DNA from 4 places in the Rhizobium sp. BG4 genome. Region 3 is predicted to be linked to each of the others. Evidence: predicted binding sites of a transcription regulator. Region 3 holds the regulator's gene; each other region holds the start of a gene.
The links. Region 3 encodes LexA, which represses DNA repair genes until DNA is damaged. Its sites were predicted from a motif close to TGTTCNNNNTGTGTTCNG; they were not measured.
Positions count from the first base shown of each region.

Region 1: F2982_RS07390 (DNA recombination protein RmuC) is a predicted target of LexA. The motif match lies at 1,990-2,007, and genes of this name have one in related genera.
Region 2: F2982_RS01890 (DUF5680 domain-containing protein) is a predicted target of LexA. The motif match lies at 1,916-1,933, and genes of this name have one in related genera.
Region 4: F2982_RS09985 (helicase-related protein) is a predicted target of LexA. The motif match lies at 5,226-5,243, and genes of this name have one in related genera.

Region 1 is NZ_CP044125.1:1,410,450-1,417,689, forward strand. Features, by position in the region: gene def (peptide deformylase) at 1-244, opposite strand, end outside; partial or broken gene F2982_RS07385 (globin-coupled sensor protein) at 342-1,834, opposite strand; gene F2982_RS07390 (DNA recombination protein RmuC) at 2,039-3,265, shown strand; gene F2982_RS07395 (ribokinase) at 3,312-4,211, shown strand; gene F2982_RS07400 (methyl-accepting chemotaxis protein) at 4,441-6,768, shown strand; gene ptsN (PTS IIA-like nitrogen regulatory protein PtsN) at 6,842-7,240, opposite strand, start outside.
Region 2 is NZ_CP044125.1:342,307-349,546, forward strand. Features, by position in the region: gene dnaE (DNA polymerase III subunit alpha) at 1-1,581, opposite strand, end outside; gene F2982_RS01890 (DUF5680 domain-containing protein) at 1,979-2,443, shown strand; gene F2982_RS01895 (ABC transporter ATP-binding protein) at 2,447-3,130, opposite strand; gene F2982_RS01900 (lipoprotein-releasing ABC transporter permease subunit) at 3,146-4,453, opposite strand; gene proS (proline--tRNA ligase) at 4,467-5,789, opposite strand; gene F2982_RS01910 (DUF1467 family protein) at 6,373-6,654, opposite strand; gene mce (methylmalonyl-CoA epimerase) at 6,777-7,181, opposite strand; gene F2982_RS01920 (ribonuclease J) at 7,184-7,240, opposite strand, start outside.
Region 3 is NZ_CP044125.1:58,674-65,913, forward strand. Features, by position in the region: gene eno (phosphopyruvate hydratase) at 1-232, opposite strand, end outside; gene kdsA (3-deoxy-8-phosphooctulonate synthase) at 397-1,242, opposite strand; gene F2982_RS00325 (VOC family protein) at 1,239-2,117, opposite strand; gene lexA (transcriptional repressor LexA) at 2,322-3,035, shown strand; partial or broken gene F2982_RS00335 (ComEC/Rec2 family competence protein) at 3,016-5,191, opposite strand; gene gltA (citrate synthase) at 5,702-6,991, shown strand; partial or broken gene lpxB (lipid-A-disaccharide synthase) at 7,024-7,240, opposite strand, start outside.
Region 4 is NZ_CP044125.1:1,945,153-1,952,392, reverse strand. Features, by position in the region: gene F2982_RS10000 (CarD family transcriptional regulator) at 86-658, opposite strand; gene fdxA (ferredoxin FdxA) at 1,056-1,394, opposite strand; gene F2982_RS09990 (RNA-binding S4 domain-containing protein) at 1,588-1,992, opposite strand; gene F2982_RS09985 (helicase-related protein) at 1,996-5,079, opposite strand; gene F2982_RS09980 (DUF3309 family protein) at 5,812-5,967, shown strand; gene F2982_RS09975 (YMGG-like glycine zipper-containing protein) at 5,996-6,298, shown strand; gene F2982_RS09970 (hypothetical protein) at 6,463-6,606, shown strand; gene F2982_RS32015 (hypothetical protein) at 6,676-6,807, shown strand; partial or broken gene F2982_RS09965 (beta-ketoacyl-ACP reductase) at 6,812-7,240, opposite strand, start outside.

The DNA of each region.
Region 1 (7,240 bases), 1.4 Mb from region 3:
TCAGGATTTCGGGATTGATGAAAACCTGGGGCTGCTTGTCTTCGCCTTCGCGCGAGACGTCGATGACGAGCATGCGGCGCGGTACGCCGATCTGGATCGCGGCAAGGCCGATGCCCGGCGCGTCATACATGGTTTCCAGCATGTCGTCGGCGAGACGCTTCAGTTCATCGTCGACGCGCTCGATCGGCTTGGAAGCCTGACGGAGAATGGGATCGGGAAGAATGATGAGTGGCTTGATGGTCATGGCGTTCCCATAACCTATCTTTTCGGGCGTGGGAATTATCCCGAAACTTCCGAAGGCGGTTTTTTGCTGCCGCCTCCGGAAAATCGCCGTATTCGTCTTACGCAGCGCGGCGGCTGATGGTGCCGCGGATATCGGCCTGGGTGCGGAAGCGCTGCAGCAGATCCATGAGATTGCTGACCTCGCCGCGCAGGCGGCGGGTTTCGGCCGAGGTGTGCTCGACCATGCCGGAATTCTGCTGGGTGATCGCATCCATGTTGCGGATGGCGACGCTGACTTCGTTGACACCAGTCGCCTGATCGCGGGCGGCAGCGGCGATCTCGGCGACGACATGGTTGATCATGTCGATGCGGCTGATCATGTCGTTCAGAGCTTCACCGGTGCTGCTGACGATGCCGACACCCTCGTCCACCTGGGCGGAGCTTTCCGAAATCAGGTTCTTGATCTCCTTGGCAGCTTCCGCCGTGCGCTGAGCAAGCTGGCGAACTTCCTGCGCCACGACGGCAAAGCCCTTGCCCGCCTCACCGGCACGGGCGGCCTCGACGCCGGCATTCAGTGCCAGAAGGTTCGTCTGGAAGGCGATCTCGTCGATGACGCCGATGATCTTGGCGATCTCGTCGGATGACTTCTCGATGCCTGCCATGGCCGAGACGGCGCTGCTGACGAGCTCGCCGGAGCTCTTCGCACGCTGCTGCGTCTCGCGAACCGCGTCCGAAGCCTTCTCGGCATTGGCCGCGGTGAGGCCGACGCTGACGGACAGCTGCTGAAGGGCGGCCGAGCTCTCCTCGACGCCGGCTGCCTGCTGAGCGGTGCGCAGTGCGAGATCGTCGGTTGCCTTGGAGATGGTGTTGGTGCCGCTCAGGATTTCGGCAGACGTGCTGCGGACCGAACCGAAGGAGCTGCGCAGAGCCGCAACGGCGCGGTTATAGTCTTCGGCCATGTGCTTGAAATTGCCGGGCAGATCGGCCGGGAGGGAGGCTTCCAGATCGCCGTTCGACAGCGCTTCGAGGCCGCGGCGCAAATGATCGAGCGCCATCGCCTGATCCGCCTCGGCCTTGGCGCGCTCCTCTTCCAGCTTGTGGCGCCGTTCTTCGAGCGCTTCGAGATAGACGGAGATCGAGTAATCCATGTCGAGCATCCCTGCCTTGATGACGGCGGAGAGCTTTTCGGCGAGCGCCTTGCCCTGCTGGCGGCCGAACATCGATGGCCACTGCTTTTCCATGATGCCCTTGACTAGTTCGGACATGACGATCGCGTAGCCGCCGATATACCAGCGGGGCTCCAGACCGATGCGCGCATGCGTGCGGCCGACGGCGGTGACGCCCTTCACATAGGTCTCGTCGAAATTGCCGCCCGCGAGGTTCGCCCAGTGATTTTCCTGCGCCTTCTTGGCGCGGCCCATATGCGACTCGTCGGAGAAGAAACCGGCGACGGCGGGGTCTTGGCTATCTTGGCGTAGAACTTGTCCAGTGCACCGCCGACCAGCGAGCTGATCACCGGCCGCATCTCGCTCATCGTCTTTCGCGCGGTATCATCGAGCTCGATGAAATCAAGGCGCTGCTTGAGGGAGGACTGCGAATGCTGGCTGGTCATGATGATCTCTGTCTGCCGGGGGCGATGTAAGGAATTGTTTCCGCTGCGACATTTCTAAAATATGGTTGAGCAATCGTTAAACCCCGCTACGATTTATCGTTGCAGCAACTTGGCAGGCTGCGACCTTTTGGCGGCATCTCCTGCAGCTGTTGATATGTTCACGTTTTGATCTAGTCAGGGCGCTGAAGTTTGCTATGGTGGGGCATGAACAATTCTGCCGACTCGCTCGCCATTTCGCTCGCCGCCATCAATCCGGCCATTCTTGCTCTCGTCGGCGGCGCCATCGCCGCGATGATCGTCCTGCTGGTTTTCCTGCTTTTCAGGAGCGGTAATCTCAGACGGGAGCAGAATGAGGAAGCGGCCATTCGCTCCGCCGAAGCGGATGCGCGCATGGCCGAACTGCTGAAGATCCAGGCCGAGATGCAGGGCCGAATCTCGACGATGGCCGAGGTCTTCGGCACTCGTCAGGCCGAGCTCAACCAGGCGATCAACCAGCGGCTGGACGGCATGTCGCAGCGCGTCAGCCATACGATCACCGAACAGACGAAATCGACGCACGAGAACTTGCAGCGGCTTCAGGAGCGGCTGGCCGTCATCGATGCGGCGCAGAACAACATCCAGACGCTTGCCAAGGATGTCGTCGGCCTGCAGGCGATCCTTTCCAACAAGCAGACGCGCGGTGCCTTCGGCCAGTCGCGCATGGAAACGATCGTCGCCGATGGCCTGCCGATGGGCGCCTATGCATTTCAGCAGACGCTGTCGAACGGCTCGCGCCCGGACTGCACGGTGAAGATGCCGAATGGCGCGCCGCCGCTGGTCATCGACGCCAAGTTTCCGCTGGAGGCCTGGAACGCGATCCGCGATGCCGGCGGTTCGGATGCAGGCAAGGCGGCGTCCCAGCAGTTTCGCCGCGACATGGAAATTCATATCCGCGATATTTCCGAGAAATACCTGATTCAGGGCGAGACGCAGGACACGGCCTTCATGTTCGTGCCGTCGGAATCGATCTTTGCCGAGATCCACGAGAATTTCGAGCCGATCGTTCAGAAGGCGCACCGGTCGCGGATCGTCATCGTCTCGCCGTCGCTGCTGATGCTGTCGATCCAGGTGATCCAGGCCGTCCTCAAGGATCAGCGCATGCGCGCGCAGGCGCATGTGATCCAGGGCGAGGTCGCCAACCTGATGGACGATCTCGGACGTCTGGACGAGCGTGTGCGCAAGCTGCAGGGTCATTTCGCCATGGCGCAGAAGGATGTCGACATGATCGTCACCTCTGCCGACAAGCTGACCAAGCGCGGCTCCAAGATCGAAGCGCTGGAATTCGAGGCGACCGCTGACGGCGCCAAGCCGGAGCGCGACGCGCAGCCGGCCGCGAAATCCGTCGAGAGCCGCACCGGCCTTCTCAAGCTCAGGGTAGTTGACGAAGAGTGAGGCCTTCGGGCAGTGTCGCGCCAAAATCAAAGGACGGGACATTCACATGATCACTGTGTTCGGCTCCATCAATATGGACCTCATCGCCACCACCGCACGCCTGCCGAAGCCCGGTGAAACGGTCGCCGGAAACGGCTTTGCGACTGCGGCGGGCGGCAAGGGCGCCAATCAGGCGCTGGCGGCCCGGCGCGCTGGACGCACGGTGCGGATGGCGGGCGCCGTCGGCAAGGACGAATTTGCGGCGCCGGCGCTGGCGCTGCTCGATGACGCCGGAACCGACCTCGCAACCGTCAAGCGCGTCGAAGGGCCGACCGGCACTGCGCTGATCCTCGTGGGCGGCGATGGTGAGAACATGATCGCCGTTGTGCCCGGCGCCAATGGTACGATCAACGCGGCGGATGCCGATGCTGCGATCGCAGCGATGGATGCCAGTGATATCCTGATGCTGCAGCTTGAGGTTCCCGCGCCTGCGGTGGAGCGTGCGCTCGAAGCCGCCCGCAAGAAGGGCGTTCGCACCGTGCTCAATCTCGCGCCACTGATTGCCGATGCCGCACGCCTCGGGCGCCTCGCCGATATCGTCATCGCCAACGAGACGGAATTCGAGCTGCTTGCCGGCCAGGAGAACATGACAGCGGGCGACCGCGAGGCCGCGCTTCAGCGCCTGCATGGCGAGACCGGCCAGACGCTGATCGTGACGCTCGGAGCCGATGGCGTGATCGCCATTCGCGACGGCCAGCTGGTGCGCGCAAAGGGTCTGAAGATCGAGCCGGTCGATACGGTCGGCGCCGGCGATACCTTCTGCGGATACCTCGCCGCCAGCCTCGATGAAGGGCTCGATTTCGAGGCCGCGCTGCGCCGAGCAGCCGTTGCCGGATCGCTTGCCTGCCTCAAGGCCGGAGCCCAGCCGTCGATCCCGCTGAGTGCCGAAGTCGCAAACAAGCTATAGACTTTTCTGTTTCCGATAGACGCAAGCAAAAAGTGAAGGCGTTCAGACTACTAACGGTCCGCTTTCATACAATTTCACTCAAATTTAAGAGATTTCTGGCGATCTTTTCGGCGATCGCCAGGCCTCCTCAGAGGGTGCCCGGTTTAGCCCCACGGCCGCTCCATGACGAAGCGGCTCACCTCGCCTTTGCCGGAAATGTTCGTCCGGCAAGTCGCCCCGCCGAGGCACCATGTTCATCTTTCGCATGAAGTCGCTTGCCGCAAAGCTTATTGTCATCACGGGCGTTGCAATCGCGCTCGTTCTTTTCGTTTCTAACTTTTTCCTGATCGATCAGACGCGCAACCGCGTGCAGACCCTGACGATGGATCAGGCCAATCTTGAAGCCAAAGCCATTGCCAACGAAATCGCCGCCAATGTCGGCGAACTCGCCAGCGCAGCGCGCTCCATGTCCGGTGTCGTCGGCCGCGGCCACGAGGGCGGCAATTTCGACCGCAAGGGCATCATCAACGTCCTGAAGGCCAATCTCGAAAAGAACCCCTTCGCCTTCGGCAGCTGGTTCTGCGAGCAGCTCGGCGCCTTCGACGGCAAGACAACCGAGATTGCCGACAAGCTCGATCAGGGCACCAACAAGGCTGGCGCCTTCACGCCCTACTGGTCGAAGACCAAGGATGGCGCCATCCAGTTCTCGACCTTCGATAACGATTATACCGCCGAGTGGTGGAAGCTTGCTGCCGAGAGCGGCAAGGGCGCGATCACGTCGCCCTATCTCGCCGAAGGCACCGACGTTCCGACCCTCCTGACCTCGATCGCCTACCCGGTTGTCTCGGGTGGCAAGATGATCGGCGTCGAAGGCGTCGACATCTCTCTGAAGTCGCTGACCGACAAGCTGCAGGCTCTGCATCCGTTCGGCTCCGGCCGCGTCACGCTCGTTGCCCAGAACGGCAACTGGATCGTCGCGCCGACCAAGGAACTGATGTCGAAGCCCTATGAAGGCGACGGCTCGACCGAGATCAAGAACGCCCGCGCGTCGATGGCGCCGACCGTTGTCCGCAACCTGACCTTCGATGGTTACGAGCCCTTCGACCGCGTCGTCTATCCGTTCGCCGTCCCGGATCTCAACGCGACATGGGTCGTCCTCGTCGACGTACCGCACACCGCGATCAATGCCCCGGTTCAGGATCAGACCGTCATGATGATCGTCGGCGGCATTCTCGTCCTCGGCGCGGTCATGCTGGCCCTCTACTTCGCCGTCCGTTCCTTCGTGCAGAAGCCGCTCGGCCAGCTGGTCGCCGGCGTCAAGAAGCTGAGCGACGGCGCCTACGATCAGCCGGTTGCCGGTCAGGATCGTGCCGACGAAATCGGCTCGGTCGCCAAGGCTCTGGAAGGCTTCCGTTTCGCTCTTGCCGATACGCGCCGCCTTGAAGCCGAAGCAAACAACCAGCGCAGCGCAGCTGAATCCGAGCGCAGCCGCTCGGAGAGCGAGCGCCAGCAGTCGGTCGCCCTGCAGCGCCAGATCGTCTCGATCGTCGGTGCCGGTCTTTCCGAACTGTCGCAAGGCAATCTCGGCCACCGCATCAACGAGGATTTCCCGGGCGAATACGCGAAGCTGAAGCAGGACTTCAACGCCGCGCTCGCCAGCCTCGAAGAGACCGTCCATACGATGAACACGAGCGTCGTGAACATCGGCTCCGGCACCAGCGAGATCAGCAACAGCGCCTCCGACCTTGCCAAGCGCACGGAACAGCAGGCTGCAAGCCTCGAGGAGACCGCTGCAGCGCTGAACGAGCTGACCGCCCAGGTCAATTCGAGCGCCGAGAACGCCCGCACCGCGGCTGACAACGTCAACCTCGCCTGCGAGGATGCCGAGAAATCCGGCGAAGTCGTGCAGAAGGCGATCGCTTCGATGCACGGCATCGAGCAGTCGTCCACGGAAGTGTCGCGCATCATCGGCGTCATCGACGAGATCGCATTCCAGACCAACCTGCTCGCCCTCAACGCCGGTGTCGAAGCCGCGCGTGCCGGTGAGGCAGGCAAGGGCTTCGCAGTCGTCGCACAGGAAGTCCGTGAGCTCGCACAGCGCTCTGCAAGTGCCGCAAAGGAGATCAAGACGCTGATCAACACCTCAGCCGTCCAGGTCAAGGAAGGCGTCGATCTCGTCGGCCGCGCCGGCGGTACGCTGCACAAGATCGCCGAGCAGGTCATGGGCATCAACGGCCTGATCCGTCAGATCTCAGCGTCTGCCAGCGAGCAGGCGATCGGGCTGAAGGAAATCAACCAGGCCATGAACCAGATGGACCAGGTGACGCAGCAGAACGCCGCGATGGTGGAAGAGGCAACGGCGGCCAGTGTGACGCTGAACGACGAGGCGCAGACGCTGAAGGCCCTCGTGCTGCGCTTCCGGGTTTCCGGCCAGGCAAACAGTGCGGCGCTGCGGGCAACCGCCGAGCATATGCGTGCGCCCGTCGCAGTACCCGCATACCGGGCTCCGGCACCGCGCCGGGCGGCTGTCTCCCACGGCTCGGCCGCAGTCGCGCAGGACAATTGGGAAGAGTTCTGAGAACTAACCATCTCAAACGAAAAGAGGCGCCCGGGATGACCGGGCGCCTCTTTCATTTCTGCGATTGAAAATCTCAGGCGGCGTTCGAAGTCTGCTCTTCGTTGAGGAAGGCATAGATCGCCGAGGCGGAGTCGGTGGCGCGCAGCTTGGCGACCAAATCCTGGTCGCGCAGCACGCGCGCGATGCGCGACAGGGCCTTGAGATGATCGGCGCCCGCCCCTTCGGGAGCGAGCAGCAGGAAAACGAGATCGACGGGCTGATCGTCCAGGGCCTCGAAATCGACCGGGCTCTCGAGACGTGCGAAGACGCCGACGATCGAGCGGACGCTGGCGAGCTTGCCATGCGGAATTGCGATGCCATTGCCGACGCCGGTCGAACCCAGACGTTCACGCTGCAGCACGACGTCGAAGATTTCCCGCTCAGACAGGCCAGTGATTTTCGAGGCCTTTGCCGCCAATTCCTGAAGCAGCTG
Region 2 (7,240 bases), 280 kb from region 3:
CTCGATCTTCTGGGCGATATCAAGGAGACGAGCGACAACCGGCTCCTTGTCGGCCTCTTCCTGGAACTTCGGATCTTCCTCGATCGCCTTGTGCAGAGGCGTCGGATTGGCCGGGTTGTTGGGCACCATCTTGCAGATCTTGTCGACCTGGCCATAGGGCATTTCGAGCACGCGGCCGACGTCGCGCAGGGCGGCGCGGGCCTGCAGCGAACCGAAAGTGATGATCTGCGCCACCTGCTCGCGACCGTATTTCTTCTGCACGTAACGGATCACCTCTTCGCGGCGATCCTGGCAGAAGTCGATATCGAAGTCCGGCATCGAGACGCGTTCCGGATTGAGGAAGCGTTCGAAGAGCAGCGAGAAGCGCAGGGGATCGACGTCGGTGATGGTCAGCGCATAGGCGACCAGCGAACCCGCACCCGAACCACGGCCCGGGCCGACGGGAATGTCATGCTGCTTGGCCCATTTGATGAAGTCCGCAACGATCAGGAAGTAGCCGGGGAACTTCATGCGCTCGATGACGCTGAGCTCGAATTCCAGCCGCTCGCGGTAATCCTTCTCTTCGTAGCCTGCCGACATGCCGAGCGTCGCGAGGCGCATATCGAGCCCCTCCTCCGCCTGGCGGCGAAGCTCCAGCGCCTCGGCGCGCTCGGCTTCCTCGGGATCGGCGGTGGCGCCGGTGAAGCGCGGCAGGATCGGCTTGCGGGTCTTCAGGACGAAGGAGCAGCGCCGGGCAATCTCGATCGTGTTCTCAAGCGCCTCCGGCAAATCGGCAAAGAGCTTCGCCATCTCGGCGCGGCTCTTCAGGTAATGGTCCGGCGTCAGGCGGAAGCGGCTGTCGTCGGAAACGATGGCGTTATGGGCAACCGCCATCAGCGCGTCATGCGCGTCGTAGTCGTCGCGCGTCGGGAAGAAGGCCTCGTTGGTGGCGACCAGCGGCAGGTCGTGCTCGTAGGCGAGACCGATGATCTTCTGCTCATGGCGCTTGTCGTAAGTGCCGTGGCGCTGCAGCTCGACATAGAGCCGGTCACCGAACAGTGACTTCAGCGTCAGCAGCCGCGATACGGCCGGCGCCAGGTGCCCCTGCTTGAGGGCCATATCGACCGGGCCGCTGAGCGAACCCGTCAGCGCGATCAGGCCTTCTGTGCCCGCCTCTTCCAGCCAGGACGAGCGAATGTGGATCGCCTGCCCGTCCTCGCCACCGAGATAGGCGCGGCTGACGAGATCGACGAGACGCTCGTAGCCATCATCGCTGGCGGCAAGGACGACGATCGACGGGAGCTTACCCATCATCTGCTGGCCGCCGCGCTTCTCGATTTCCAGGCCGTCTTCCATGTCGATCGACAGCTGGCAGCCGATGATCGGCTGAAGGCCCTCGTCCATGGCTTTTTGCGAGAATTCAAGCGCGACGAACAGGTTGTTCGTATCGGTGATGGCGATCGCCGGCTGGCTATCGCCCGCAGCCTTGTAAAGAACCTTTTTCAGCGGCAGCGCGCCCTCGAGCAGTGAATAGGCCGAGTGCACGCGCAGATGAACGAAGCCCGGCGTCCCGCCGATAAATCCGCTCTCTGCTTCCGCCATGACACGTCCCTTCAATCGCCCGTATGAATCGGCGCCATTGTCGGTCGTGGCCGTGGAGATGTCCAGAAGAAGACCCCGTCTTGAACCGCATGGCAGCCATGCGGTCCCCTGAAAAATTACATTGCCATCAGGATCAGCGAGAAGCTGGCAACGAACATTGCGATGGAGGTGAATGCTGCGACGTCACGGATCATGTCAGTCATTTGGCTCTCCTTTACTCGTTATGTTTTTAGTTTGTTCCACTCTTGTTCTTTCGTCAACAGGAATCTTTTCCGTTTGGTTAACGTGCGTCCGGGGGCGTTCGCCCACATCTCCCTGCCGGCGGCAACCGTTATGTTCTGCATTTGTTCTTTACAGAAGGCCACGCGTCTGCGACAACGCTCGCAGGAGGCGCGCCATGTATCTCACCTTGCTCAATGACTTCATCGTCGAGGCGAAATCGAGGACTTACGTGGGTGGCGGCAGTCCCCGCCCATCCTGCCGTCCGGGGTCGCATGACATCGGCTACGAGCGTGGCGAATGGCGCTATCTCGACAGCTATTTCGGCGGAACGGATTTTTGCGGCCAGGAGACGGTCTGGCTGAATGGCGAGCCCATCTGGGCGATGAACTATTTCGGCCACATCATCGAGCCCGGGCTGATCGACGGCAGCCGCGCCGGCGCCGTCATCAAGGCGGCCCTGTCGTCGATGTATTCCGAAAAGAAGCGATTCCTCGGCGGCATGGAATTCGACCACGCCTTCGGCTTCTATATCGACAACAGCGAGGGCGACTGCGCACATTTCCGTGGCATGGAAATGATCATCGTCGAGGAAAGGCGCGCCTATGAACTCGACTACCGCGGCGGCCTGATCCGGCTCTGAGGCTCAGAAGTCGACGACCTTGCCGTCGCTGATCGTCACCCGGCGGTCCATGCGGCTGGCAAGCTCGTGATTATGCGTGGCGATCAGGGCCGCCAAACCGGACTGGCGCACCAGCGCCTCCAGGGCGTCGAAGACGTAGTTGGCGGTTTCCGGATCGAGATTGCCGGTCGGCTCGTCGGCGAGCAGCAGGCTCGGCGCATTGGCAACGGCGCGGGCGATCGCCACGCGCTGTTGCTCGCCGCCGGAGAGCTCGCCCGGGCGATGGGCACCGCGATGGCCGATGCGCATGTAGTCGAGCAGCTGCTTGGCACGCTCGGCAGCTTCCTTGCGCGGCAGGCCCGAGATCATCTGCGGCATCATGATGTTTTCCTGGGCCGAGAACTCGGGCAGCAGATGATGGAACTGGTAGACGAAGCCGATCTCGCTGCGGCGGATCGCCGTGCGCTTATCGTCGGACAGTCCGTTGCAGGCATGGCCGTTGATGCTGACCTCACCGTCATCAGGATGTTCCAGGAGACCCGCCAGATGGAGCAGCGTCGACTTGCCGGTGCCCGAGGGCGCAACCAGAGCGACGATCTCGCCGCTATGCAGCGTGAAGTCGGCCCCCTTCAGGATGGAGAGCACCGTATCGCCCTGCCCGTAGTGACGCTCGACGCCGGAAAGCTTGAGAACGACATTGCGTTTCATGGAGTTCAGCATTCCTTATTCGTAGCGCAGCGCCTGCACCGGATCGAGCCGCGAAGCCCGCCAGGCCGGGAAGATGGTCGCAAGAAAAGACAGCGTCAGAGCCATGATGACGACCGAAGTCGTCTCGCTGACGCTCATCTGCGCCGGCAGCTGGCTCAGGAAGTAGAGCTGCGGATTGAAGAGTATCGTTCCGGTGATCCAGGAGAAGAACTGGCGGATTGACTCGATATTGATACAGACGACAACGCCGAGCAGAACGCCGGCGAGCGTACCGACGATACCGATCGCAGCCCCCGTCATGAAGAAGATGCGCATGATGGCGCCGGAGCTCGCCCCCATGGTGCGCAGGATGGCGATATCGCTTCCCTTGTCCTTCACCAGCATGATCAGACCCGAGATGATGTTCAGTGCCGCGACGAGCACGATCAGCGTCAGGATCATGAACATGACGTTGCGCTCGACCTGCAGGGCCGAGAAGAAGGTCTGGTTGCGCTGGCGCCAGTCGGTGATGGCGATCTGGCGGCCCGCGGCAGCCTCCACCTTCGGCCTCAGATTGTCGATATCATCTGGATTGCTGGCGAAGAGCTCGATCGATTGCACCAGCCCTTCGGAGTTGAAATAGAGCTGCGATTCCTCGAGCGGCATGTAGATGATGGCGGAATCATACTCCGACATGCCGATTTCGAAGACACCGGAGACGGTATAGGACTTGACCCGCGGATTGATGCCCATCGGCGTGACGTCACCTTCGGGCGAGATCAGCGTGATCGTATCGCCCGCCTGCAGGCCGAGCTGGTTGGCCATGCCGGAGCCGATCAGCACGCCCTGCCCGGACATGAAACCGACGAGGTCGCCCGACTTGATATTGTCGGAGACGGTCTTCAGCTTGGTCAGATCTTCCGGGCGAATGCCGCGCACCAGCGCGCCGGTGCCAGCACCGCCCTGACCGGAGGCCAGCGTCTGTCCCTCGACGAGCGGCAGGGCCATGCGGATGCCGGGAACGGCGGCGAACTTTTCCGTCAGCGCCGCATAATCGGTGAAGGGCGCATCGACCGGCTGAACGATCATGTGGCCGTTGATGCCGAGGATGCGCGAGATCAGCTCGGTGCGGAAGCCGTTCATCACGGCCATGACGATGATGAGCGTCGCGACGCCGAGCATGATGCCGACGAAAGAGAAGCCGGCGATGACCGAAATGAAGGCTTCCTTGCGCCGGGCGCGCAGATAGCGCCAGGCAACCATGCGTTCGAAGGTGGAAAATGGCTTGCTCGCCGGACCGAAGCCGGATTTCGAACCCCGCTTGTCCACTGCTGCCTCTGCCATTTCGCCTCCGTTATCAGCCCAAGAGCTTATTGATTGCCGCGTCGATGGTCATCGTCTCGCGGGCGCCCGTCTTGCGGTCCTTGACTTCCACTTCGCCGTTCGCGACCGCGCGCGGGCCGGCGATGATCTGAACGGGAACGCCGATCAGGTCGGCCGTCGCAAACTTAGTTCCGGCGCGATCGTCGGTGTCGTCATAGAGGACGTCCTTGCCACCCTTGGAGAGCGCTGCGTAGATCTTCTCGCAGGCACTGTCGCAGGCGGCGTCGCCGGCCTTCATGTTGATCACGATCGCATCGAACGGCGCGACGGAGGCCGGCCAGATGATTCCGTTCTCATCATGCGATGCTTCGATGATGGCGGGAACAAGGCGTGTCGGGCCGATGCCGTAGGAACCCATGTGAACATTGTGTTCCTTGCCGTCGGGACCCTGAACCTTGGCGCCCATCGGCTCGGAATATTTCGTGCCGAAATAGAAGATGTGGCCGACTTCGATACCGCGGGCCGACAGGCGTTCGCCTTCGGGGATCGCGTCAAAAGCGGCCTCGTCATGCATTTCGGAGGTCGCGGCATAGAGCGACGTCCACTTGTCGAAGACGCTTTCCAGGCCTTTGACGCTGTCGAAATCCGTGTCGGCTTCCGGAATGTCGAAATTGACGAAATCCTTGTGGCAGAACACTTCGGACTCGCCGGTGTCGGCAAGGATGATGAATTCGTGGCTGTGGTTGCCGCCGATCGGGCCGGTATCGGCGCGCATCGGGATGGCGCGCAGACCGAGACGGTCGAAGGTGCGCAGGTAGGCCACGAACATCTTGTTATAGGAGTGGATCGCCCCCTCCTTCGTCAGATCGAAGGAATAGGCATCCTTCATCATGAACTCGCGCGAGCGCATGGTGCCGAAGCGCGGACGGATCTCGTCGCGGAACTTCAGCTGGATGTGATAGAGGTTGAGCGGCAGGTCCTTGTAGGACTTGACGTAGGCCCGGAAGATGTCGGTGACCATTTCCTCGTTGGTCGGGCCGTAGAGCATCGGACGGTCCTGGCGGTCCTTGATGCGCAGCATTTCCTTGCCGTAGGCGTCGTAGCGGCCGCTTTCCTGCCAGAGCTCGGCGGACTGCAGCGTCGGCATCGACAGCTCGATGGCGCCGGCGCGGTTCTGCTCTTCGCGGATGATGTTGTTCACCTTGTCGAGAACACGCTTGCCGAGCGGCAACCAGGAATAGATGCCCTGCGACTGCTGGCGGATCATGCCGGCACGCAGCATCAGCCGGTGGGAGACGATTTCCGCCTCCTTGGGGTTTTCCTTCAGGATGGGCAGGAAGTAGCGGGACAGACGCATGGCGGATTCCAGAGCAGTTGGGATTCCACTTCAATCGCGGAATCGACGGCATTCGTTAATGGTGGGAGCGTTCATAGCTGCTTCGCAGCCGGAAAGAAACCCGCGAGCAGCGCAAGCAGCCTTCCGCAGACGCAAGTTGGCGTCCGGAAAACGCAAATGCAGAAAAAATCGCGCGTTTATAAGGGCTTGCATCAAAATCTTGTCAACAGGAATTTTTTGCCCGACTGTAGCAAAAATGCAAAAAAAGCTGGTGACAAAGCCCAATCTTTGAGCTAGTTTCAGCTCACAAAACAGGCAAGGAGATAAATTCTTGCCAATTCGCGGTCAAGTCTTGGGAGGATCAGATCTTAGGCGCGCTCGTCGCAGCCCCGGCAACGGTTACAGATCACGCGATACTTAAAACAAGGCTTTTAGCCTTGTTTTTTTTGGTTTTTCGGTCCATTCCCTAACGTGAACATCAGAGAATTGACGTAACGGCAGACATCGCTGCCGCCGCGTGAGCTCTTTGCATCATGTTGATGACAGCCGTATGACGGCATTTTCGCTGGCGCTAACACATATGCTCAAAGATTGAGCAAAAGCCCTATTCGATATTGAAGCTCGGGCCGATCTGCGGCAGGGCATCGAAGCCCCAGCCGAAATAGGTCGAAGACACGTACCAGGCGCCGTAGATGATCGCCGAAATCACTGTCGTCAGCGAGAAGACGAAGAGCGGCCGGAAGCGCGCCGGAGCGCTCGGAACCGTGCCGAGCACCACCTCATTGTCTTCCGCCTGGGTGCGCAGACCGATCGGCAGAACGGCGAATAGCGTGAGCCACCAGACGATGAAATAGACGGCGAAGCCCTGTAGGAAAATCTGCAGCATGGCGGGTCCCAAATCGCGTTACGACCATCGCAACGCCGCGCTTATAGAGTGGAATGGCGCAAAGCTCAAATCACGCCGCGACCAATGCTGGGGACTAGGTCACTCTGCCGCAGAAGCGGCTGTCAGACCTGCTCGAGCTCGATCAGTGTGCCGAAGAAATCCTTGGGATGCAGGAAGAGCACCGGCTTGCCATGGGCGCCGGTCTTCGGCTCGCCATTGCCAAGCACCCTCGCCCCTGAGGTGATCAGATGGTCGCGGGCGGCGGTGATGTCGGCGACCTCGTAGCAGATGTGGTGCATGCCGCCCGATGGGCTCTTTTCGAGGAAGGCGGCGATCGGCGAGTTCTCGCCGAGCGGTTCCAAGAGCTCGACCTTGGTATTGTCGAGCTCGACGAAGACGACGGTGACGCCGTGCTCCGGTAGGGGCTGCGGCGCCGATACCCTGGCGCCGAGCGTATCGCGGTAGCTGGCCGTCGCAGCGGCGAGATCGGGGACGGCAATCGCGATGTGATTGACGCGGCCGAGCATGATCAGACCTTGGTCAGGAAGGCGGTGACGACGGGCTTCTTGCCCCAGGCGTGGTTGGC
Region 3 (7,240 bases):
TGGCATCGAAGATCTCGGTGTTGGCGGCTTCGACAGCCTTTTCGACACCCTTGCCGAGATAGCGCTTGCCGCCATCGCGAACTTCAACGGCTTCATGCGCGCCGGTCGAAGCGCCCGACGGAACAGCCGCACGGCCCATGCTGCCATCTTCGAGATAGACATCGACTTCGACGGTGGGGTTGCCACGGCTATCGAGGATCTCGCGGGCGATGATATCGGTAATTGCAGTCATGGGTTTCTTCCTGCTCGGTGGGTGGATAAATCGTTTGAAATCGTCTTAATCGAAGGCACGCAGATTGCAATGGCGTTTTCACAGCCGTTTTTGAGCCGCCTAACATGCCTTCGTTTCAGGCCACCTGCGTGGCCTATTACAAGATCATGTCAGCCTTTTGAATGTCAGGCCGACTTTGCGATCGCATCGAACGCCAGAAGCTTTTCGAGAAGCCGCGGCATGTCCTTCAGATAGACCATGTTCGGGCCATCCGACGGCGCATTGTCAGGATCCTCATGCGTCTCGACGAAGACGCCGGCGACACCGACGGCGACGGCCGCACGCGCCAAGGTCTCGACGAATTCGCGCTGGCCGCCACTCGATCCGCCCTGCCCGCCCGGCTGCTGCACCGAATGCGTGGCATCGAAGATCACAGGCGCGCCCATGGCCGCCATGATCGGCAGCGAGCGCATGTCGGAGACCAGCGTGTTGTAACCAAAGGAAGCACCGCGCTCGCAGAGCAGGATGTTCGGGTTGCCCGTCTCGTTCAGCTTGGCGAGAACGTTCTTCATATCCCACGGAGCCAGGAACTGGCCCTTCTTGACGTTGACGGCGCGGCCGGTCTTGGCCGCAGCAACTAGAAGGTCGGTCTGGCGCGAGAGGAAAGCCGGGATTTGCAGGATGTCGACGACGGTTGCGACCTCCGCACACTGCTCCTCGGTATGAATGTCCGTCAGAACCGGGAAGCCGAATTCCTTCTTCAGGTCAGAGAAGACTTCGAGCGACTTGTCGAGGCCGATGCCGCGCTGCGCCGAGAGCGAGGTGCGGTTCGCCTTGTCGAAGGAAGACTTGTAGACGAGGCCGATGCCGAGCTTCTTGCAGAGTTCGCTCAGAACACCGGCGATCATGAAGGCATGTTCGCGGCTTTCCATCTGGCAGGGTCCAGCGATGATCGACAGCTTGCCGGCATTGGAAAAGGTAACGCGGCCAGCGCCTTCGCCGACGGCGACTTCTGCATTGGTGTTGCTCATTGGGTCTCCTCGAAGGCGAAGATCGCGCCTTGTCCCGGCGCCGGCTTCACCAATAGACGATTGTTCATATTCACGTAGGTGATCCCGTTAGCAGCCAAATGCGCCGCTGTCACGGCCAGATCAGCGACTGTAAAGACGATTGCCCGCGCCCGCAGGCCGTTATCGGTGCCAAGCGGCTCGACATCGAAATAGGCCTCCATCCCTTCTTCGGAATAGATGGCGATCCGGACATTACTGAGGGCGAAGGAAAGGCCGAAGGCGGCCTCACCGGGCGCAACGCCGCCACTTGCCGTCTGCAACAGCGACGCGAAGGCGTCGGGTTCCTCCGCGCTGAGGGCAATCTCGACAATGCCGAGAACGCCGTTGGCATGAGTCTCCAGCACCTTGCGATCGGCCGGAAAGGCGTTGATCCGCTGGCAGGCGAAAAAGAAGACATCGGGCGCCCTCAGATCGGCGGCAAAGGCGAGCTTGAAGGCGCCGGTCGCCTGCGTTCCATCGGGCATGACGATCGGGCGCGAGAACTCCACCATGTCACCGCCGCTCAGCTGCGCGCCATCATAGGCGGCCCTGTCCGCATCGGCATCGTCAGTGCCGAAGACGACTGCCGAGAAGCCATCATCGCCGCAGCGGAAGCGGAAGGCCTGGTCGCGGGCGACAAAGCTGTTGCCCTTGGCGGCGGCGGCATCGCACTCCGCCTGGCTCGCGATGCCGAGCGGCTCCAGATAAGTCTTGTCGGCGAGGAAGACGCAGGCATTCTCCGTTCCGAACGGATGACGGCCATTGGCGGCGACGGTGAAACCGAGACGGCCGAGTCGCTCGCGGGCGACATCGATGTGGGTGACGGGCAGTACCAGATGATCGAGCGGATGCGTCATGGCGGTTCCCTCCGGTGAAGCCGGCAGAGATTTGCACGCCGCGCCGGGCAAAGCGCAAGCGCGGATAACCAATCCGGCAAAGAAACTTTCAAAAATGACGAAAAATGACGGGAAGTTTTACCAATATTTAGGCACTTGCGGAACACATATGGAACATATAGTGTCCGTTCTGGCTTTGTTTCACGAATCTGGGGAAAGACTTCGATGCTGACGCGCAAACAACAGGAGCTTCTCCTCTTCATTCACGAGCGGATGAAGGAGTCCGGCGTACCGCCGTCCTTCGACGAAATGAAGGATGCGCTCGACCTCGCCTCTAAGTCGGGCATTCATCGCCTGATCACAGCGCTCGAAGAGCGCGGCTTCATTCGCCGCCTACCGAACCGCGCCCGCGCACTGGAAGTCATCAAGCTGCCCGAGGCCTACAGCCCCAGCATCCAGCCGCGCCGCGGCTTCTCGCCAAGCGTCATCGAAGGCAGCCTCGGCAAGCCGCAGCCCGTTGCGCCGCCGAAGCCGGCGAACGAAGACAATAGCAGCTCGATCTCGGTTCCCGTCATGGGCCGCATCGCCGCCGGTGTGCCGATTTCTGCGATCCAGCAGAACACCCACGACATCACCGTTCCCGCCGATATGCTCGGAAACGGTGAGCACTATGCGCTTGAGGTCAAGGGCGACTCGATGATCGAGGCCGGCATCTTCGACGGCGACACCGTCATCATCCGCAATACCAATACCGCCAATGCCGGCGATATCGTCGTCGCCCTTGTCGACGATGAAGAAGCGACGCTGAAGCGGTTCCGCCGCAAGGGCGCATCAATCGCACTCGAAGCTGCCAATCCGGCCTACGAGACCCGTATCTTCGGGCCTGATCGCGTCAAGGTTCAGGGCAAGCTTGTCGGCCTTATCCGCCGCTATCACTGACTGGCCCTTCATCGCCATCGAAAGTGCCGCTGCGCCAGTCATAGGCGCGGTGGCGGGTCCAGGGGCGGTCGAGATCCTCGAAGGATGCGGTGACCGCTGCAGCGCCTCCATCGAAGCGCAACTCGACAGAGCCTGTCTTTCTTAAGGTAGCGCCGGTAAAAAGCAGTGCGCCAGAGCGGCAGCTTTCGAGCCGCAGGCGCACCGGTGTGACGACGATATCGGATGCATCGCAGGCGGGGCCGAGGTAAGCGGCATTGTCGATGACCGTCAGCACCGAGCCGTTCTCCAGCTTTGCCGTGCACCAGGCTTTCTTTACGCAGGAAAACCGCTCTTCCCTGGCATTGGCCGTGATTGCGCTCTGCGCTTCCTGCTGTTGCGCTGGTGTCAGCCTTAATCTTTCGCCCGGCGGCGCGGGACCGATGCCGATGTGATGAAGATCGGCTCGCGATGGCTGTCCAGCACCAGAGCCCGTTTCCACTGATCGAAGATGAAACCCGGCGGGCGCTCGCGATTGGTGGCGATTGCGCTGGAACCGATGATCCCCGCCATGCTGCCGTCCTCAGCAATGACGATCTTCGGTGGGGGCTTCTCGGGAAGCATGACGACCACAAGCGTCGACAGGGCCATGATTGCCGTGCCGATGTGCCTCAGCCGGGTGCGCAGCAGGGTCAATAGCAGGAAGCCCGCGACCGCAGCCGGGAAATACCAGGCAGGCAACCGGCCGACGCCGATATCACCGCCCCAGGACGAGACGGTCTTGGCGATCGCGATCACCAGATCGAGACCGAAGCCGACCACCTGCCAGGCCCAGGCATCCAGCCCGAACGGCATCAACAGCATCGCAAGCAGCCCGGCCGGCATGATGACGAAGGAGATGACGGGCATGGCGGCGAGATTGGCAGGCAGGCCATAGGCCGTCAGCCGGTGAAAATGCTCGATCGAGAACAGCGCCGTCGAGAAACCGCCGATGACGGAGGTGAGCAGGATGCCGCCGAAGAAGCCGGCCGCCGATGACATGAGCCTGACCGCCCGCAATTTCGCAAATGGCTTGTCGCGCGCCGGCCGCTCCTTCCAGAGCGCATAGCCGGCGACCAGCGCCAGCGTCGCGGCAAAGGACATCTGAAAGCTCGGCCCCATGATTTCCGAGGGCGAGATGGCGATGATGATCAGTGCCGAAAGCGCCACATTGCGCAAACTGATCGACGGCCGGTCGAAGAACACCGCCGTCAGCATGATCGCCATCATGATGAAGGCGCGCTCGGCGGAAACTGCGAAGCCGGAAATCAGGAAATAGGCGGTGACGGCCGCAAGCGCTCCGGCGGCGGCGATCTTCTTGACCGGATAGGCCTGGGCGACGGACGGAAACAGGCTGAGCAGCGTGCGGAACCCGACGAAGAAGATGCCGGCAGACAGCGCCATGTTGAGGCCCGATATGGCGATGATATGCGCGAGGCCTGATTGCCGGAGTGCCTCCGTAGTTTCTGCCGAAATGGCCCGAAAGCGCCGGTATCGCCGGGCAAAATGCCCCTGATGCGATCGCCGATGCCGCTTCTCAGCCGGTAGAGCCACTCGAAGGCGCTGTCGGTCAGCGAATGCTCGTCTGCGGCTCCCGGCGTCACCGCCGTTGGCGCCCCATAGAAAAACCCATTGGCGCCAACGCGATCGAAATAGGATGAGAAGGCGAAGTCGTTGAGACCGGGGAGTGCCGGACCGGAGGGTGGCGTCAGCCGCGCCCTGCCCTTCACCCAGGTTCCCGTCTCGAACTCGGACTTGGCGCCGCGGGCGATGACAGTCACCCGGGCGGGCGGGCGTTTCACCACCGGGTTTTCGGTTGCGCGCAATGACAGCAGATAGCGCCAGCCGCCGCGGCCATCGCTTTCCCGGCGCTCGACCCGTCCTGTGAGCGTCGTCGTCACGGCGGAATCAAGGAGGATGGTCTCGGCTCTCCACGTTTCGAATTGCGCAGTCGCGACGCCTGCCGCTACCAACGTCAATGCGGCGATCACGACGCGCATCCCCTCCCGCGCCCGATCGGTGAAGACCAGCAGAGTGAACAGCACCGCGATGAAGAAAAGTGGCATGATCGGCGAGACGCTGGTGCCGGCCGCAAACCACGCCACGGCACCAAAGCCGAGCGCAACCGGCGCGAAGAGCATGCGTCCACCGTAGGCGAGCTCTTCGTCGGCGCATTTCGGGATGGCGCCTATCGCGCGCCCGATGGATGATCGGAGTCGATAAGCGCTGAGCGTGGCCGGTACGTGCCGCGTTGGCACGGGCACGAGGCCAGAATAGGCGCGCGCTGGCTCAAGATGCGGCAATTTGGCCGCATCCCCCGAAAGTTCCAGGCTGATCTCGCTGCTTTTCAACCCCGGCATGTAAAGAGCCTTGCGACCCATTAAAATACAACCAAGATGCAACCCTGCGCGCGTTTCAGCAACAATAATCGATTGAAAAAACGCAAAAAATCGTGAGTGCAAAAAGCCTAAATAAATCATCGGCTTCCGCTATGCGTTTACAGCATCGCAGGAGTGCCTAAAAGTTGATACTGCGATGCACAAAATGGCGTCACGGTAACTTGGCATTAGGCGCGCTATCATATAGCAATCTGAGCGGACGCTTAACCCTATGGCGCTTTTATGGCGCCGCCGCCAATTTGGAGGATCAGAATGACGGATCAAAGCGCAACAATCAAAATCGGCGACAAGTCCGCCAATCTTTCCGTAAAGAGCGGAACGATTGGGCCAGATGTCATCGATATCGGCGCACTCTACAAAAACACCGGCTCCTTCACGTACGATCCTGGTTTCACCTCGACCGCATCCTGTGAATCGAAGATCACCTACATCGATGGCGATGAGGGCGTTCTCTTGCACCGCGGCTATCCGATCGAGCAGCTGGCCGAGCACGGCGACTTCCTGGAAGTCTGCTATCTCCTGCTTTACGGCGAACTGCCGACGGCAGCTCAGAAGAAGGACTTCGACCACCGCGTGACGCACCACACAATGGTGCACGAACAGATGAGCCGCTTCTTCACCGGCTTCCGCCGCGATGCGCATCCGATGGCCGTCATGTGCGGCTGTGTCGGCGCCCTGTCGGCCTTCTACCACGACTCGACCGACATCACCGATCCGCACCAGCGCATGGTCGCTTCGCTGCGCATGATCGCCAAGATGCCGACGCTGGCCGCAATGGCCTACAAGTACCACATCGGCCAGCCCTTCGTTTACCCGAAGAACGACCTCGATTACGCGTCGAACTTCCTGCGCATGTGCTTTGCCGTTCCCTGCGAAGAGTACACGGTCAATCCGGTTCTCTCCCGCGCCATGGACCGTATCTTCATCCTGCATGCGGACCACGAGCAGAACGCTTCGACCTCGACCGTTCGTCTCGCCGGCTCTTCGGGTGCAAACCCGTTCGCCTGCATCGCGGCCGGCATTGCCTGCCTCTGGGGCCCTGCTCACGGCGGCGCCAACGAAGCAGCGCTCAACATGCTGTCGGAGATCGGCTCCGTCGATCGTATCCCCGAATATGTCGCACGCGCCAAGGACAAGAACGATCCGTTCCGCCTGATGGGCTTTGGTCACCGCGTCTACAAGAACTACGATCCGCGCGCCAAGATCATGCAGAAGACGACGCATGAAGTTCTCGGCGAACTCGGCATCAAGGACGATCCGCTTCTCGAAGTGGCGATGGAACTCGAGCGCATTGCGCTCACCGACGAGTATTTCATCGAGAAGAAGCTCTACCCGAACATCGACTTCTACTCGGGTATCACGCTGAAGGCTCTCGGCTTCCCCACGACCATGTTCACCGTTCTCTTCGCTCTCGCCCGCACCGTCGGCTGGATCGCTCAGTGGAACGAAATGATCGAGGATCCGCAGCAGCGCATCGGCCGCCCGCGCCAGCTCTATATCGGTGAAGCACAGCGCGATTACGTTCCGGTTTCCAAGCGCTAAGCGCCCGGACAATCTAAAAACAAGAAACCCGGTCAGCGATGACCGGGTTTTTTCTTGTCCAGAACGTCGAGAACGATCTCCGCCGCCTTCTCTCCGGGTGGCTTTTCCGTCTGCATGCGCTGCCAGACGAGATCGTAGCCTTCCAGCATGGTGCGCCGCTGCGCGGTATCGCCGGACAGCCGCTCCATCCAGCGGGCAAGCGCTCCGCCACGGACGCTGTCGTTGAAATATTCGGGTACCACGGCGTAA
Region 4 (7,240 bases), 1.9 Mb from region 3:
GGTTTAAACGCGTCAGCGCGGAAAAAGTTCCAATAAAAAACCCGGCTCGAAGGCCGGGTTTTTTGCAAGGAAAAACAAAGCGCTATTATGCGGCTTCGTCCTGAGAGTCGTCTTCTTCGATGGCCTTGCCGCGCTTCGGACCCTTGTTCAGGTTGGTCTCGACGAGGCGGACGGCTTCGGTTTCCGACATCTTGTTGACGGCGGCGATTTCGCGGGCCATGCGGTCGAGGGCAGCTTCATAGAGCTGACGCTCGGAATAGGACTGCTCCGGCTGGTTTTCGGCGCGGTAGAGGTCGCGTACGACTTCCGCGATCGAAATCAGGTCGCCCGAATTGATCTTGGCATCGTATTCCTGCGCACGGCGCGACCACATGGTGCGCTTGACGCGTGCCTTGCCCTGGACAACCTTGAGCGCGCGCTCAACGAAATCGGTCTCCGACAGCTTGCGCATGCCGATGCTCATCGCTTTTGCGACCGGAACCTTCAGGCGCATCTTGTCCTTTTCGAAATCGATTACGAAAAGTTCAAGCTTCATGCCGGCAACTTCTTGCTCTTCGATAGCGCTGATGGTACCGACCCCATGAGCGGGGTAGACGATCGATTCACCGGTCTTGAAGCCGTGGCGAGCTGCTGAAGGTTTTTTCTGCTGGGTCGTCATTCTAATCAAAAACTCCCTGTTACGCTTCCGGCGGCGGCCGGAGCCGGGTCAGTCAGGCCCGGATGAGACGGTTGATTACCGTCGGGTGACTTCACTCTGGTCCCACCAGACAGAAGCAAAAGAAATTCATGCGCGCGATCAACGATCGGACAGCTCAAGATGTTGATATGTCACGGGAACCGCGTACGGATTTTATTTGCTTTCGTGATGGTTTTGGGCACGCTTCGTGCCTCAAATGGGTCAGTGTTCAGAACCTATCACAAAAATATGAGGAAATCAATAATTTGGTGCGTGTGAGTCATGCGGGCAACACATGGCTCACATATTAGAGAAGCATCACTTGAAACGTTTAAGCGCCATCTGAACCCGATTTCAAGCGGATTTCAGCAGCTTGGTCTCAGTCGCCTGAGCCGGGCTTTTCGGAGAAGTACTTCTCGAATTTGCCGGTCTCACCATCCATCTCCTTGGCCTCGGGCATTGAGTCCTTCTTGACGGTGATGTTGGGCCAGATGCTGGCATATTCGGCGTTGATCTTGAGCCACTTGTCGAGACCCGGCTCAGTATCCGGCTTGATCGCCTCGGCAGGACATTCCGGCTCGCAAACGCCGCAATCGATGCATTCATCAGGGTGGATGACGAGGAAATTCTCGCCCTCATAGAAGCAATCGACCGGGCAGACTTCCACGCAGTCGGTATATTTGCAGCGAATGCAATTGTCGGTCACGACATAGGTCATGAAGAACTCCAGGATTTCACGCGAGCGGGGCAGACCAACCTGGAACGTCGCGTCTTTCCCTGAGCCGGAGGGGCAGCGTGTACTGGCTTGGGAGGCTAGAACGCTATCCGGCGAGTTGATGTGACCTACCGGCTTTACAGGCCGATTTCAAGGATAATCGATCTTCAAAAGCGGCCGGTTTGGATAGAGTTTTCTAATCCTCGCCCGACTGGAGCTTGTCGATTGCACGGCGCTCTTTCTTCGTGGGCCGCCCTGCGCCCGCTGCGCGGATCGCCTGCTCATAGGGGGTGAGGCGTTTGGTCTCATCCGCAGGCGGCGTCAGGTCTTCGTAAAGCAGCTTGGCTTCCTCAAACGGGCCACGCCGCTCGCCGGGCTGCTTGACCACCAGGACGACGTCACGCCGCTCGAGCTGCAGCTCGATACGGTCGCCGATTTTCACGGTCTGGCTGGGCTGGGAAACACGTTCGCCATTGATGCGAACGTGTCCCGATTGGATATGGCTTTGAGCCAGGGAGCGGGATTTCACCATGCGCGTGAAGAACAGCCATTTATCGAGACGCTGACGCGAACCGCTTGCTGGCTGTGTCTCCCCGCCCATCGGTTACTTCTTCATCTGCTCCTTCAAGGCAGCGAGCTTTGCGAAAGGTGAATCCGGATCGATCGGCTTTTCCTTGCGCGGCGGCTTGGCCTCGAAGCGCAGCGGCTGGGCGCCGCTGCGGTTGTTGTTACGGTCGTTGCGATCCTTGCGGTCACCACGGTCCTGACGATCGCCACGCTGGTCGTTGCGGTCGCCACGGCCCTGATGCGGCTTACCGCCATCGCGGCCACGCTGCTGGCGGTTGCCGTCGCGGTTGTCGCGGCCTTCACGGTTCTCGCCGCCTTCGCCACCACCATGACGGCGGTTGCCCTGCGGACGCTCGTTGTTGCCACCGCCACGGCGTTCGCCGCCATGATTGCGGGCCTGACGCTGGTTGTCGTTGCGGCCGCCAAGGCGCCACAGGAGAACCGGCTTCGGCTCGGTGGGTTCGCCGTCTGCGGCGGCCGGAGCAGCCTCGGCAGCGACCTCAACCGTGACCGGTGCCGCTTCGGCAGCCGGCGTTTCAGCCGTTGCTTCGTCAGCCTGGTCGGCGTCGTCGTGATCGGCCTTCTCGGAAGCATCTTCTGCTGCCGGCTCGGCGGCTGCAGCAGGTGCCGCCGAAGCGTCCTGCACAGCCAGATGAGCAGCCGCTTCCTCAGCCTTCACGGCGTCGGCGCGATAGCCGAGACCCTTGAGGATCTCTTCCATGTCTTCCAACGTCGCGCCGAGGATCGACAGCATCGCAGTCGTCGTCGTGAAACGGCGGCCGTCGTAAGCGCCTTCCGGACGGTTTGCCTGACCCGGCTTCCACTGCAGCAGCGGACGGATGATGTCGGCAAGCCGCTCGAGGATGTCGATACGGACGGCACGCTTTCCGAGGAACCGGAAACCGGCAAGCTTGTAGAAAGTGCGCTCGAAGCTCGGATCGGTGACGACAGACGTGCGTCCGGCGGCAAGCACTGGAATGAGGTCGCCGTAACCCGGCTTGTCGAGGCCGTCGTTCTTGAGCGCCCAGAGCAGCGTGATGAGCTCGGCCGGAGCCGGCTTCAAGAGTGCCGGGACGAAGATGTGGTAGGCGCCGAAACGCACGCCATAGCGGCGCATCGAGGCACGACCATCCTGATCCAGCGACTTGACGTCGTCGGCAACGTCGCGGCGGAACAGAACACCGAGATTCTCGACGAGCTGGAACGCCAGACCCTTGGCCAGGCCCTGCAGGTCTTCGGCGCGCGACAGATCGTCGAGCGGCTTCAGAACCGTGCTGATGTGATGATTGACGAAGCGCTCCACGCGGGCGGCGACGTGATCGCGCGCATTGCCGGTCAGCTGCTCGTCAGCGAGCAGGATCACCCGCGGACGCATCACATGGTCGCTGCCGGACAGGCGGGCAACGGGATCGCCGAGCCAGCGGATCAGGCCATCGGCGCTGATCGCCAGATCGCCATTGCCAGCGGCATGCATGCGCGCCGCGCGCGCTTCGAATTCCAGAGCAAGCGCCTTCTGTGAAGCAGCCTGTACGGCCTTGGCGTCCGGTCCATCCGTCCCACCGACGGGCGTAAAGCGGAATCCGCTCAACTGACCCACATGATGCCCCTCCACAAAGACATCACCATTCACACTGATTTCAGCTTCCAGCATCGCATTCTCTCTCAGGCGCTTCATGAGCACAGATGTCCTGCGATCAACAAAGCGTTTCGTCAACCTTTCATGTAACGCATCGGACAATCGATCTTCGATTTCCCGCGTCTTTTCCTGCCAGTGTGTCGGATCGGCAAGCCAGCCGGGCCGGTTCGACACATAGGTCCAGGTTCTTATCTGCGCGATTCGCGCCGAAAGCGTGTCGATTTCACCGTCCGTGCGGTCCGCACGGTGCACCTGCTCCGCGAGGAAATCCTCGTTAACCGTGCCATAGCGCACAAGATCGGAAAAGAGCGTCGAGATCAGATCGGCATGCTGGGCCGGTGCAATGCGCCGGTAATCGGGCAGCGCACAAGCCTCCCAGAGCTTTTCAACCCTTTCGGGCTTTGTCGCAAGGTCAATAATTTCCGGATATCGTGAAAGATGTTCCAACGCCTGCTGATCGACGGCCGGCAGCGCCCGCGTCAGACCCTGGACGCTCGGCGGCTTTTCGAGACTTGCCCGCAGCGATTGTATCGATGTGAAATCCAGTTCCTTGGTCCGCCACTGCAGAACCTTGACGTTGTCGAACTCGTGCGACTCGATCCTCTGCACCAGCTCATCGTCAAACGGCGCGACCTGACCGGTGACCCCGAAGGTGCCATCCCGGACATGGCGGCCGGCGCGGCCGGCGATCTGGCCGAGCTCGGCCGGATTGAGATTGCGGAACTGGTAGCCGTCGAATTTCCGGTCCTGCGCAAAGGCGACATGATCGACATCGAGGTTCAGACCCATGCCGATCGCATCGGTCGCCACCAGATATTCGACATCGCCCGCCTGATAGAGCGCCACCTGCGCATTGCGGGTGCGCGGGCTGAGTGCCCCGAGAACGACTGCAGCACCGCCGCGCTGGCGGCGGATCAGTTCGGCGATCGCATAGACCTCGTCAGCCGAGAAGGCGACGATGGCCGAGCGCTGCGGCAGCCGGGTAATCTTCTTCTGGCCCGCGTAGAGGAGTTGTGACAGGCGAGGCCGCTCGACGACGGTAATCCCCGGCAACAGTTGCTGCAGGATCGGACGCATCGTCCCGGCGCCGAGAAGCAGGGTTTCGTCGCGGCCGCGCAGATGCAGGATGCGGTCGGTAAAGATATGCCCGCGTTCGAGATCGCCGGCGAGCTGCACTTCGTCGATCGCCACGAAGGCGGCCTTGGTTTCCCGCGGCATCGCCTCGACGGTGCAGACGGAGAAGCGGGCATTCGGCGGCGAGATCTTCTCTTCGCCTGTCACCAGCGCAACATTATGCGCACCGACCTTCTCGACCAGCCGCGTATAGACCTCGCGCGCCAGAAGGCGCAGCGGCAGACCGATCACACCGGTACCGTGCGCAACCATGCGCTCGATGGCATAATGCGTCTTGCCTGTATTGGTCGGTCCGAGCACCGCGGTAACGCCGCGTCCGCTCAGGATCATGGGCTGCGAATTCTGTGTCATGGTCCATGCAAGTGAGGCGGGGGAGCCTCAGGGTCAAGTCGGCAGACAACACATGGACAGGCGGGCCACCAAACGCAAGAGCCGGGCCGCCGATATGCGCTGCTATTTTGATTCAAGGACGGCCGCTAAGCCTCTGTTTTTAGATTCGGAACAGCTTGAGAACGAATCGGCGACGAATCGCTGACTCGCGCTGATTCAGCTTTTGTTCACGGCTAAGTATTGGTTTTGAATCAGTTTTTCCCACTAGATGCTGAATCCGGCGGTTCAGGAGGCACTTTGACCCGGGCCCACGGCCCATTAGCCGAGAATCGCCTGTCAATTGCCCGACAAAGAAATTTGCAAAATCCGCGAAAATTAACCTTCGGGCCAAAGCCGGAACGAATCACAGACGAATCACCGACCTCCGAGGTTTCGTGCTTTGTTCGCCGCTAGATGTTGATGCCGGATGCGGCAAGCGACTATATGCGGAAAGCCTCGCGTAGATATTTTTTCGTAGCGGCCGATCGCATTAACGTTTTCCGGCGCAATTTTACTGCCTGTTAAAAAACAGAGCGAGGCACGGAACTTTTTCCTAGCTTCCGCGTTATTATCTTTTCGTCCAATATAAAATCTGCAATCGCAAATAAGGCGAAATCCGTTCACGTACATAAATAAGTTTAGCCGGGAACAAAAACCCGGGACGCGTGTTTATTGTCCATTCGAAACTCGGCGTGAGTTGAAGGACCGGAAAACATGCTTAGCACGATACTTCTCATTATCCTTATTCTGCTTTTGATCGGCGCACTGCCGAATTGGGGTTATAGCCGCGGCTGGGGCTATGGACCTTCTGGCGGTTTAGGGCTAGTTCTCGTTATTATCATTATCCTTGTCCTGATGGGCCGCATCTAAAGGCCATGTAACTGGGGAGTTGTAAGTCATGATGAAGAAAGTTGTTCTCGTTGCAGCACTCGTAGGTGCGCTCGCATCGTGCACGGCAACTGAGCAGGGCACCGCCATCGGCGCTGGCTCTGGCGCCCTTATTGGCGGTGCGGTTTCCAACAGCTGGGGCGGCGCAGCCGTCGGCGCCGTTGCAGGCGGCCTGGTTGGTGCTGCAGTCGGCAACTCGGTCGATCAGCGCAATGGTCGCTATGCTGGCCGCTATTACCAAGGCCAGTACGCAGGCAACGGTCTTTGCTGGTACCGCGATTCTCGTGGCCCCTACCGGGCACGCTGCCGTTAAGATCGGAATAAGGCCAACGGGCGCTTCGGCGCCCGTTTTTATTTGTGCTCCTCGTCAACGCCGCGTTGACGCTCGGTTCCCAAAGCCGATCTGGCGAACCGCCAGGACACTCCCCACATTCCTATCAACAAGCCGGCTTCTTTCCGGCCAGAAAGGAATGTCCGATGGTTCAGCTCATTCTGTCTTCCGCTGCCGCCACCCTGATCTCAGCACTCTCTTTGACAACAGCGCTCGCCGCCATCCGTGATCGTGGCGCTGCCATGCAGAAAGTCCCGGTCAAGGCGAAGCGTCGCCCGTCGTCCCGCTGATCCCAGCTCAACAACTCGCAAGACCTCACACCCCAGCCCAATGAGGCAGGGAACAATGGAGATTTATCCATGCGCAAGATTATCGTCATCGCCGCAGCAACCGTTGCCGTCGCAACCTTCAGCGCCAGCGCCAATCCCTATGACGCCGGCAACTTTCCTAACAACTATGGCAGCCACGGCCATCACCGCAGCGGCCGCTAGCCTTTCAGACGAAGAACTGGCCGCCGTTGGCGGTCAGGGTCGAGCCGGTGATGAAGCCCGCATCATCCGATGCAAGGAACACCACGCAGCGCGCGATCTCTTCGGGCTCGCCGAGGCGGCCCACCGGGATCTGTGGAATGATCCGCTCGTTCAGAACCTTCTCCGGCACTGCGAGCACCATTTCCGTGCCGATGTAACCGGGGCAGATGGCGTTGACGGTGATGTTCTTCGCAGCACCTTCCTGAGCCAGCGCCTTGGTGAAGCCGAGATCGCCAGCCTTGGCAGCCGAGTAATTCGCCTGCCCCATCTGGCCCTTCTGGCCGTTGATCGAGGAAATGTTGACGACGCGGCCGAAACTGCGGTCGCGCATGCCGCCCCAGACATGATGTGTCATGTTGAAGAGGCCGGTGAGATTGGTGTTGATGACCTCGTG